2 regions of the Endozoicomonas sp. Mp262 genome follow, and region 1 is predicted to be linked to the other one. Evidence: predicted binding sites of a transcription regulator. Region 1 holds the regulator's gene; the other holds the start of a gene.

What was found. Region 1 encodes FNR, which switches genes on or off when oxygen is low (the NO sensors DNR and NnrR bind a similar motif). Its sites were predicted from a motif close to TTGATNTANATCAA; they were not measured.
Region 2: nagE (N-acetylglucosamine-specific PTS transporter subunit IIBC) is a predicted target of FNR. The motif match lies at 4,402-4,415, and genes of this name have one in related genera.

The regions. Positions count from the first base shown of each region.
Region 1 is NZ_CP092489.1:3,195,277-3,201,503, forward strand. It holds gene MJ595_RS14025 (glucosaminidase domain-containing protein) at 1-459, shown strand, start outside; gene ttcA (tRNA 2-thiocytidine(32) synthetase TtcA) at 546-1,484, opposite strand; gene MJ595_RS14035 (TraR/DksA family transcriptional regulator) at 1,860-2,189, shown strand; gene MJ595_RS14040 (hypothetical protein) at 2,244-2,744, opposite strand; gene MJ595_RS14045 (adenine phosphoribosyltransferase) at 2,833-3,375, opposite strand; gene fnr (fumarate/nitrate reduction transcriptional regulator Fnr) at 3,507-4,268, opposite strand; gene hemN (oxygen-independent coproporphyrinogen III oxidase) at 4,486-5,877, opposite strand.
Region 2 is NZ_CP092489.1:5,023,641-5,029,867, forward strand. It holds gene pyk (pyruvate kinase) at 1-451, opposite strand, end outside; gene gap (type I glyceraldehyde-3-phosphate dehydrogenase) at 768-1,772, opposite strand; gene MJ595_RS22440 (HPr family phosphocarrier protein) at 2,369-2,626, opposite strand; gene nagE (N-acetylglucosamine-specific PTS transporter subunit IIBC) at 2,890-4,263, opposite strand; gene adhE (bifunctional acetaldehyde-CoA/alcohol dehydrogenase) at 4,544-6,227, opposite strand, start outside.

The DNA.
Region 1 (6,227 bases):
TTTGATAGGACTCTGTTTAGAGCTGTATTGGCCCGGGTAGATATTATTCCTGTTTCCCTGGCTCTGGCACAATCTGCCAATGAGTCTGCCTGGGGAACCTCCCGGTTTGCAGTGGAAGGCCATAACCTCTTTGGTCAATGGTGCTTCAGTAAGGGGTGTGGCCTGGTTCCCAGTGGCCGTCCTGCTGGTGCCAGTTATGAGGTCAGAAGGTTTGCAACGGTTTCTGACTCAGTGCGAGCCTATATCCACAATTTGAATACCCATCCGAACTATCAGGAGATGAGGGATATTCGTCTGGAAAGACGCTTACTCAAGGAGCCTGTCACGGGTCCAAGCCTGGCTGAGGGGCTGCATGCCTACTCCATTAGGGGGGAGGACTATGTCAATGAGCTAACAGGCATGATTGCTAGTAATGGGCTGCTCAAATATGACCTGAAAGGTCAGGCACCGAGTACCTGATAGTATTTATGGAGGGGAAATGGTTAATGGGGAGGAGCGAATAGTTGACCCAAAAGGATCGAAACCCCATTAACCATTTAACCCTTCTAAATATTGACGATATTAACCATTTCCGCAGTATTCGACGGACTTTTTTCTTCCTGATACTCTTCATCCCGATAGGCGATGGGCAGATCTACCGGATCAAATGCAGTATCGCCGTTTTCGTTGGGAGAGCCATCACTCTTGAGGTTTTTAAAGTCAAACAGTTCGGCATCAGCAAGGTGTGAAGGGGCCACATTACGAAGGGCCCTGAACATGCTTTCAATCCTTCCCGGGAATCGCTTGTCCCATTCATTCAGCATGGCCTTAACGGCCTTACGCTGAAGATTTTCCTGGGAACCGCACAGGTTGCAGGGAATAATGGGAAAGGCTTTATGTTCGGCAAACTGGATAATATCCTTTTCCCGGCAATAGGCCAGCGGCCTGATCACCATATGTTTGCCGTCATCACTGACCAGCTTGGGTGGCATGGCTTTCATTTTGCCGCCATAAAACATGTTCAGAAATAAGGTTTCCAGCAAATCATCCCGGTGATGGCCTAAGGCTATTTTGGTCGCCTTAAGCTCGGTTGCCGTCCGGTAAAGAATGCCTCGCCTTAGTCTGGAGCACAGGGCGCAGGTGGTTTTTCCTTCCGGTACTTTTTCTTTGACAATACTGTAGGTGTCTTCCTCAATGATTCGGTACTCCACACCGATGCTTGCGAGGTAGTCCGGCAGTACGTGCTCTGGAAAACCGGGTTGTTTTTGATCGAGGTTGACAGCGATAACGTCAAAATTTACGGGAGCGTTATGCTTGAGATTGAGCAGAATTTCCAGCATGGTGTAGCTGTCTTTGCCGCCTGAGAGACAGCACATAATACGGTCTCCCTCCTCGATCATCCGATAGTCGGCAATAGCCTGTCCAACCTGGCGGCGCAGGCGTTTTTGGAGTTTATTGAAGTTGACTTTATCAGCTTTCATTTTTTGGGAAAGAGGGGTCTGCATACCTTTGTATAATCCGGCAATATAGACGCTATCTGAATAGTAAATAGCTATCTAATCCCGGAGCCGTCACCAATATAATCAGTCACGTCATCCGAGGGCAAAAACAGAGTAGTATAATCAAAGGTTTTATTATGGAAAGTAAGGAATATACGTTTAGGGGCTGTCGGGATTTATGATTGATAGCGGATTGAGAGAGGGGTGGTTGCATGCTCCTTGCTGCCTGTTCCCTCTTTGTAAGGTGGGGTAATTATGCCCGTGAGTGTTTGCTATTGTGTTAAGCTATGGGGTGTTCTTTGGGTTAGTGGACACGCGATATGGCCGCATAAGGCTGTGCAATAAGGTGAAATAATTAAGGTATCTGATCAGGGGCGTATTATGGTAAATCATGAGCAGTTAAAAGCATTGCTTCTTTCCCGCAGGGAGGAGCTGACTGATCGTCTCGGTAAAATCAAACAGGGTATGACTCGTAAGTCGAGCGCTGACTGGTCTGAGCAGGCTCAAGAGCGTGAGAATGACGAAGTGATTGATGCCTTGGGTAATGAAGCCACCATTGAGCTGAATCAAATAAATAAAGCGCTGGACAGGATTACTGAAGGGGAATACGGCTACTGCTCTGTCTGTGGTGATGAAATCGCCGATGGGCGCTTGATGGCTATGCCATATACTGACCTGTGCATTCGCTGCGCTGAAGCCCGTGATCAATAAACGCATTTTATCAATGCTCATATTTTTTAACTTTTTGCAATCTGCACCTGCCGGTTATAGGGTTGTCTCAGGTACTGAAATAAGCTGATGATAACAGCTGACGAAGTATTGAGGGGAGCTTGGGCGGTGATGGTTATGGAAGTATTTATGCCAGAGCTTGCCCAGACCCAAGATATCACCGGGGGTTATTTTTTTCACATTGCAGCCTGTGCGATAGTAGATTAACCAGGCGATGACGCTGGAATAGGACAGGTTGGTGACCAGCTCGTAATGAGGGTGAGCCAGAAACTCCCTTTGACTTGCCAACCCTCTTACCTTGCTGGAAAGCTCCGGTTGGGGGGCAAGGAAGTTATCCCATATGTTTTTATGCATTTTGGGCGAAATTTGATAGAGCCCCAGGGATTGGTGGTTTTGGAATTTGATGTGGGTTCCCAGTCCCGATTCGCAGGCAGCAGTGCCCAGCAGCAGGTTTTCTCCCGCCAGGCTCCACATACCTATATGTTTCAGGCTGGGGCGAATAATATAGTGGCGCAGTTCACCCGAACACATTCCCATAGAATACCCTGCCCGTAATAAATGGGCTTTATAGGGTTATCGTTGGGTGATGTTCTGTCTGAAGAAAAAGTACCGGCGGTCTGTCGGTTTACTCCCCGCTAAACGAACAGAGGGGGAAGGTGGGGATGCCTGCTTCCTGCAGTTTGGTAGAACCGCCAAGATCGGGAAGATCTATAATGGCTGCCGCTTCGATGGTTGTTGCTCCGGATTGTCTGATGAGTGCATCGGCAGCCAGAAGGGTACCTCCGGTGGCAATAAGGTCATCTATGAGTAGTACTCTGTCTCCCTGAGAAAAAGAATCCGTCTTTACTTCCAGCGTGGCTGTGCCGTATTCCAATTGATAATCCTGGGCTAAGGTGTCTGGTGGCAACTTTCCTTTCTTCCTGAAAAGAATCAGGGGCTTATGCAGTGCGTAAGCCAGGGTGGAACCCAGCAGAAAGCCACGGGCATCAAGGGCTGCGATATGACTGATATTCTGGTTGATATAACGATGGATAAAGCTGTCAATAACCATCCGGCTCACCCTGGGATTTTCAAACACAGAGGTAATATCCCGGAAGGTAATGCCATCTTTAGGCCAGTCCTGAATAGCTCGGATTTGTGATTTCAGATAATTTTCATCAATTCTCATAAGGTGCCATGAAGGGAGGGCTGATTAATAGGATGCTATGCAAAATATCAAGCGCCATTTTTATGGGGATGACGCTTGTGGGCTTGGCAGAAAAGGTGTTTTCCCGATCCATTCCTGATGGAGTGACAGTGCTAGCTCGCTGCTGTAAGTACATGGGTATTGTCTACTGACTTCCCTCCCGCTAGGGTGCATAGCTCTACAGGCTTACGTATTTCAATTTCCTTGCCTACGGCAGAAATTAAACCGTTTTTCTGGAAGCGGGTAAAAACCCTGCTTACGGTTTCAACAGCCAGACCCAGGTAATTACCCATTTCGTTCCTGGACATGGAGAGTCTGAAGGACTGTGATGAGAAACCCCGGCGACGGAAGCGGCTGGCAAGGTTAATGAGGAATGTTGCTATGCGCTCATCCGCATTCTTTTTTGAAAGCAGCATCATCATCTGTTGGTCTTCGCGGATTTTTTTACTCATCAGTCGCATCAGATGCCTGCGAAGCTCGGGAAAATCATCAGAAAGACTTTCAAGCTGTTCAAAGGGGATTTCGCAGACCATAGTGGTTTCCATTGCTTGGGCGGAAACAGGATAGGTATCCGTATCCATACCGCTAAGGCCAAGGATTTCACTGGGAAGGTAGAAGGAGGTGATCTGCTCTTCACCCTCATTAGTGGCTGTGTAGGTCTTTATCGCGCCTGAGCGTACCGCATAGACGCTAGCGAATGGGTCGCCTTCAAGAAACAGGTGCTCTCCTTTTTTCAGAGGGCGTCCCCGTTTGATGATTCGATCCAGTTGATCAATATCTTTTATACTCAAGGCAAGTGGCAGGCATAGAGAGCTTAGACTGCAATCTCTGCAGGCCACATGGCTGGGCTGTCGGACGTTGGGCTTGGACGTCATTGAGTGGCCTCAAGGTCGTATTGGCAAAAACGCCCCTATTTTATGGAAAATATGGCCAGAATTTAAGTGTTATATGCACGGAATCGCTTAGTGGAAGGCGTATGGCAGACGGAATTTTATAGTAATTATGACTTTTATTAAAAGAAAACCATATGCCTTCTGGTATATAGTGGTAGTAAGTACTTGCTTATCAATGTTTGTTGTTTAGCTGATATTATTAGATTACCTTTGAGTATAGAGGTTGATCTGTTGTTTTTTTAAGGTATTTATCAAAAATCATGCAAACATTGCGAATAAGTAACCGGCCTTTTGGTTGTATTGTGATCGATTGAGCGTTGTCGTCTACCAGGAGTAGCCCGTCTTTTTGCATGTCTGCCACCCGAGCCATTTCCCGGGAGAAGTAATCCTGAAAATGGATTTGATATTGCTGCTCTATTTTTCCCATATCGAGGTGAAAATGACAGATAAGCTGGTTGATGATGGCTTGCCTGATTTCATCATCCTGGCTCATTGTCAGCCCTCGATAATGAGGAATGATGTCCTGCTCAATACAGCTGGCATAGGCTTTTTCATCAACCTGGTTTTGTGTGTAGACCGAGCCTATCTTGCTGATAGAGGAAACGCCCATGCCGACGAGATCGCAGTGACTGTGGGTGGTATAGCCCTGAAAGTTGCGGTGCAGTGTCCCGGCATCCTGGGCAATGGCCAAGTCATCCTCGGGTAAGGCAAAATGATCCATGCCGATATAGGTATAGCCTCGTTTTAGCAGTTTTTCAATGGATTGCTCCAGTATTGCCAGCTTTGTCTCTGCTGAAGGGAGATCCTGGGGGTTAATCCGGCGTTGTGGTTTAAACCGGTGGGGAAGGTGTGCGTAGTTAAATAGTGACAGGCGATCCGGCGCCATCTCGATGATGCGGTCAAGGGTTGAGCTAAAGGATTCAGTGCTTTGATGAGGTAGCCCATAAATTAAATCCATATGAATGGACTTGAATGTCATGGTTCTGGCAGCGTCCAGTACAGAGAGAATTTGCTGCTCACTTTGAACCCGGTTCACTGCTTTTTGAACCACGGGATTGAGATCCTGAACACCAATACTGATCCGGTTAAAGCCTAAATCGCTGAGCAGTGACATTTTTGGCCAGTCCACTTCCCGTGGGTCAAGCTCAATGGAATAGTCAACACTGTCACCTCGCATCAGTCCAAAATGCTGATCTATTTTGTCCACTAATGCCGATAGCTGTTCATTACTAAGAAAGGTGGGTGTTCCTCCGCCAAAATGCATTTGCTCAACGGGCTGACGGATATCAAAGAATTCTGACTGTAACTCTATTTCCCGGAAGAGGTGTTTCAGGTAGCTTGTGGACCTGGTTTTATGCTTGGTCACAATTTTGTTGCATGCGCAGTAATAGCATACATGGGTGCAAAACGGGATATGAAAATACAGGGACAGTGGTTTTGCTGTAATGGCACTGCGCCAGGCGTTGGACTGATAACTTTGGCGATCGAAATCTTCGGTAAATTGAACCGCTGTAGGATAAGAGGTATAGCGGGGACCAGACAGGTTGTAGTGTGATATCAGTTCCGAGTCCCAGATGGGGGCGTCTCTCATAATGAATCTCTAGTATTCTTTGCGTAGGTATAAATTTACCGAAAAGGCGACATCTCTTATCAGTAGCTTCTGAAAACAATACGGAGTTTTAAGAGCATCGTTAATATTTTTTCGCTTTTCTAGCGCATGTAAATCGCATTTACACGATAAACCATAATTTTAGTTTAAATAACCTGTTAATAGTATTCTTTGATATATGTCAATCGTGTGCTTTACTTGAATTTTTTAAGTTTGCTGGGTGGTTTTACTTACTTTTCTATCTCGGGAATGCTGCTGACTAGTTCTAATTGATGTATAGACTAGCTCATTATAGAGAGTATTGATGAGCGGTGAGGGAAATAATGAAGATT
Region 2 (6,227 bases), 1.8 Mb from region 1:
CACCGGCAATAGTTGTGGTAACAATTCGGGAACCTTCGATAGCCTTTACCTTCAGGCTTACACGACCATCGTCCAGCAGCAGGGTGTCACCCACTTTACAATCGTTTGGCAGATTGGTGTAAGCCAGGCCAACCTGAGTCTCATCACCTGCATCAATAGGCAGCTCAGCGTCCAGAATAAATTCAGCACCGTCTGGCAGATGGATTTTAGCATTCTGGAAACGGCCAATACGGATTTTTGGCCCCTGCAGGTCACCCAGAATGGCAACACTGCGGTTTAGGCGTGTAGCGATAGAACGAATTCGCTCAGCACGAATACGGTGATCTTCAGGGTCACCATGAGAGAAATTCAGTCGAACAACATTGACACCCGCTTCAATCAGCTTTTGCAGTTGCTCTTCAGATTCGGTAGCCGGTCCAAGAGTAGCAACAATTTTAGTACGTCTGAGCATGATATCCTCTCACTTATACGTCCTGCCATAACCCTGAGTGTTCCTCATCATCAGTAGGCAATCATGGTCATGGGCAGGCTTCAATAGACTGGCAGCAAAAAGCAGCAAGCAAAAGAAGAGGGAGTCTATCTAGGTACACCCATTCCAAACTCCATCTTCTTTTTGCTGCCGCTTTGGCCACACCTTACCGGGCAATGCCAGTAAGCTTTTACTGACGGTTTATCGGCACCGGGCCGGTAAACCAAAAACAAAATCACTTAACTGATAAAACCACAGGCTCGCAAAGCGAGCCTGTGGTTTTATCTAGCAGACACTATCAAGCGCTCATGAAAGCCTTGGCAGTATCCAGCATACGGTTGGAGAAGCCCCACTCGTTGTCATACCAGGACATCACTTTCACCAGGTTACCCTGTACGCGAGTCTGGGTTGCATCGAAGTTGGAGGAGAATGGGCTGTGGTTAAAGTCTACGGAAACCAGAGGCTCGTAGTTAACGTGCAGCACTTCATTCATTGGGCTTGCCTTGGCGGCAGTGGCAATAATTTCGTTAACTTCTTCAGCGGAAGTTTCACGGCCAGCCACAAAGCTCAGGTCAACCAGGGATACGTTGATAGTAGGCACTCGAACAGCCATGCCGTCGAACTTGCCTGCCAGGGCAGGAACAACCAGACCAACAGCAGCAGCAGCACCAGTAGCGGTAGGAATCATGTTCTGGGCAGCAGCACGGGCGCGGTACAGGTCTGTGTGGTATACATCGCTCAGACGCTGGTCGTTGGTGTAGGCGTGAATGGTGGTCATCAGGCCTTTTTCAATACCCAGGGTATCGTTCAGCGGCTTGGCGATAGGTGCCAGGCAGTTAGTAGTACAGGACGCATTAGAGATAACGGTCATGTCGGAAGTCAGGACGTCCTGGTTCACACCGTATACGATAGTTGCGTCAACATTTTTGCCTGGGGCAGAAATGATAACCTTCTTGGCACCAGCATCCAGGTGAGGCTGGCACGCTTCCTTGGAACGGAAAATACCAGTACATTCGAATACAACGTCAACACCCAGCTTGGCCCAAGGCAGGTCAGCAGGATTGCGCTCAGAGAAGGTCTTGATTTCGTCACCGTTTACGAACAGGGCGCCTTCACCTTCTTCAACCTGCGCATTAAAACGACCATGTGCAGTGTCATACTTGGTCAGGTGAGCGTTAGTCTTGGCGTCACCCAGGTCGTTGATAGCAACAATCTGGAATTCTTCGCGACGACCGGCTTCGTAAAGGGCACGCAGTACATTGCGGCCGATACGGCCATAGCCATTGATTGCAATTTTAATCATGACGTCTCCAATACTATTAATCGCAGCGGATTACCCGCGCTTTATCTTAGTAAATAGGATTTCCAACTCGAATACAGCCTAGTAAAAACACCTACAGCCCTTGATAATCAAGGGTTTGCAAGAAATACACACAACTGCACAAGTAACCACGCCTCACAGCTGAAAACTGAAACATAAAGAATCAATCTATAACCAGGGCTGTACCTATAAACTCGTTGTACGAGTGGAATTCCTAAATCCGGGATTTTTTTTACCCGGACAACCAGGAGGGGGGGTTGACAGATTAATGGTACGGAGTTACAAATACGCAAGATGATTCACAAACATTTGCACATTTTTTCACACCGCTTCATTAATGGGTCATACAACTCCCTGAAGCATACTTGCATTACAACTATGCGAAAATAAACCAGACTTCATGCAGTTGAGGTCTGGTCTTCATTTGTATAATTGTAACCGTCTTAATCCAAGACGGCTAAGGGATATGTATAAAAAATAAGAACTGTTTCATCGGACATTTGACCAGAGTCAATAAACCGACACACACTCGAACCATATCCCTTTATTCAAACAGCCAGCTCACTGTCTTTTTTTCATTACTTTAATGTTGTAATAAACTCAGCCAGATGCGCTACTGCCTGCTCAGCACCTTCGCCTTCTCCAATAATACTAACGCTGGTTCCCTGGGTCAGTCCCAGAGTCTGGAGCTTGAACAGGCTCTTGGCACTTGCCTGCTTGCCTCCCACTTCCAGCTTGATGGTGCACTCAAAACCCTTTGCCTCTTTGACAAACTGTGCTGCCGGGCGGGTATGAAGGCCATTTTCAGCAGTAATAACTACATCTTTTTTAAACATAAGGTTCTCACTTGTTTTCACGGCCGGATGATCCGGCTCTACTCGTTAAATTAGCCAGGGCGCTATTTTGCCACATTCTGTCAACAAAGTAGCTCCCTAACCCCGGTTCAGCAGCTAACCACTGAACCTGGATGTAAAGTGATGTAAAGTGCTGTCCCGGATTGATGAACACCTCTAAAATCAAAATGGGTGCTCAACGGTGTCACCTTCATGACTCACCACTTTTCAGACAGCAAATATAGTATGAAGTTCTATTTCCTGGCTCAAAGCCCGGCCTTAATCTCTCCGGCAATAATTTCAGCCTGGGGACCCAAAATAACCTGGAGATTATTCTCTCCCAAACGCACAATACCTTTAGCGCCTATTGCCTTGAGTCCGGCTTCATCAATACGGTTTCGGTCAGCCAGCGTCAATCTCAGGCGGGTAATACAGGCATCAACTGTCTTGAGGTTATCTTTACCCCCTAAAAGTTGTACATAGCGAGTTGCACGTTCGCTGCCGCTTATATGTTCCACCTCTTCTGATACAGCACCCTCATCACGACCGGGAGTTTTTAAATTAAATGCCTTAATCGCAAGGTAGAAGATCGTGAAATAAACCAGGGCAAAAGCAAGACCAATAAAAATCAGCGTAACAGGTTTCGTTGCCAGTCCCCAGTTCAGCACCATATCAAAGGCACCCGCGGAGAAACCAAAGCCATGGAGCACACCCAGCATATTGGTTACAACCAGCGATAGACCCGTCAACAGCGCGTGAACAACGTATAATCCTGGTGCCAGGAAGACAAACATAAACTCCAATGGTTCAGTAATACCGGTCAGGAAGGCAGTCAGGCCAACGGAAAGTAATACGCCTCCCACCTTAGCCCTGCCTTCTTTGGGCGCAGCCAGATACATGGCAAACGCAGCAGCTGGCAAACCAAACATCATCACAGGATAAAACCCGCCCATAAATACTCCGGCGGTTGGATCCCCGGCAAAGAACCGAGCAATGTCACCTGTCACCAGTTCTCCAGCAGCATTGGTATATTCCCCAAGACCAAACCAGAAAATGGAGTTCAGCACATGATGAAGACCCACAGGAATCAACGCCCTGTTCAGAGTTCCATAAACAAACTGACCAATTGCGCCAGAGTCAGCAACACCATTACCAAAGGCATTAATGCCATCCTGAATAGCAGGCCAGATATAGCCCATCAAGAAAGCTGCTACCAGAGCAATAAGCCCGGTCATAATGGGCACAAGACGTTTACCACCAAAGAATGCCAGAAACTGGGGTAGTTGTACGGCATGAAACTTATTATAAGAATGCCCAGCAATAATACCGGCGATAATGCCACCAAAAAATGACATATCAATTTCAGGATTGATAGTTCCCGCCGCTGCAGTTAACACAAAATAACCAACACCACCGGCCATAGCAGCCGCACCACCATCACCTTTTGCCAGCCCCATGGCGATACCCAGGGCAAACAACAGTGGCAGGTTACTGAAAATAGCACCGCCCGCTTCCGCAATAAAAGGGATACCCAACAAATCAGGTTGTCCCAAACGCAATAGCAACGCCGCTACCGGAAGAATCGCAATGGGCAACATTAACGCCTTGCCCAGTCTCTGCATGTACCCGAGAATATTCACCGTCTCACTCCCCTGCCTGCCCTATTATCATTGGCTCAATAAAGCTCAGAAAAGGAAATATAATACCAGAATGTAACCGGTTTCTGTAACCGATTGCAAAAATGTGGGCTATTCTGCTTTCACTGACCTGCCTGCGCCTTGATCCAGAGCAAAACTGCAACATTATTTAGTAGTTTTTTTGGACGATAACAACTAACAGAAAAATGGTTAATGGTGAGTATCATGAAGCTTTATCAAAAAGAGGGAAGCAGGGTAGCCCCCTGCCTCCTCAACGATGCAACTATTTGCCGTAGTAAGCTTTCTTGAAGAGTTCCTCCAGCTCTGTCACCAGCGGCATTCTGGGGTTAGCTGTTGTGCACTGGTCTTCAAACGCGTGCTCAGCCAACATCTTGACCTTAGACAGGAAGTCTTTCTCGGAAACACCCATTTCCTGAAGCGACAGAGGCATCCCCGTACGTTTCATAAGATCACGAACAGCACTGGCCAACGATTTAACGCCCTGTTCAGGATTAGCTGCCGGCAGGCCAAGCGCTTTCGCTACTTCCGCATACTTTTCATGGGCAATATAATGGTCGTATTTAGGGAAAGAAGCCACTTTAGTCGGCTGACTGGCACCATTATATTCAATAACATGCGGCAGCAGCAGTGCATTCGCCAAACCATGAGACACATGGAATTCATGACCCAGTTTGTGAGCCATGGAATGATTAATTCCCAGGAAGGCATTAGCAAAAGCCATACCGGCAATACAAGATGCATTGTGCATTTTTTCACGGGCACGCTTATCTGCTTTTTCATAGGAATCCGGCAGGTAATCGAAGACCAGCTGAATAGCCTTCATCGCCAGCGCATCTGTATAGTCAGAGGCCATGATAGACACGTAGGCTTCCAGCGCATGGGTTAACACATCCAGGCCCGTATCCGCAGCCACCTTCTTGGGCACAGTCAGCACCAGATTAGGATCAAGGATGGCAACATCCGGGGTCAGTTCGTAATCCGCCAGCGGATACTTGATCCCTTTTTCCTTATCAGTAATAACTGCAAATGACGTTACTTCCGAACCAGTACCAGAAGTAGTCGGGATAGCAACAAGCTTGGCTTTCTTGCCTAATTTCGGGAATTTATAGACACGTTTACGAATATCCAGGAATTTCTGGGCCATGCCGGCAAAATCAGCATTTGGCTGCTCATAGAAAAGCCACATTCCTTTAGCCGCATCAATCGGAGAGCCACCGCCCAGAGCAATGATCACATCAGGATTAAAGCGCGCCATATCCTCAGCGCCAAGACGGATGGTTTCCAGGCTGGGGTCAGGCTGAACCTGGTTAAACACCCTCACCTGAACCGGAGCCTGGCGCTTTTGCAGGTGATAACGCACCTTATCAACATAGCCCAGACTTTGAATAACCTCATCGGTCACAATATAGACCTTGGAGATATCCGGCATTTTCTCCAGATACTGAAGGGAGTTTGCCTCAAAATAAATTTTCCGAGGAAGCTTGAACCACTGCATATTCACCCTGCGCTTGGCCACCCGTTTAACATTAATCAAGTTAACAGCAGAAACATTGGACGTTGTACTGTTACCACCATAGGTACCACAACCGAGAGTCAAGGATGGCATATTGGTGTTGTAAATATCACCAATGGCACCATGGGTACTTGGGGAGTTGATAATGATACGGCCTGCCTTCATGGCCAGGGAGAAGTTATCAATCACCTCATCACTTTGTGAATGAAGAACCGCAGAGTGCCCCAATCCACCAAAATTCAGCATCTGATCAGCAAGATCAATAGCATGCTTGATATCACGCGCCCTCAAAATACCCAGTACTGGAGAAAGCTTCTCTCTTGACAGCGGATGCTCCGGTCCAACGCCTTCTATTTCACAGGCCAGCACCCGTGTATTCTCCGGCACCCGGATATCAGCCATCGCTGCAATGTCAACAGGCTTCATTCCAACA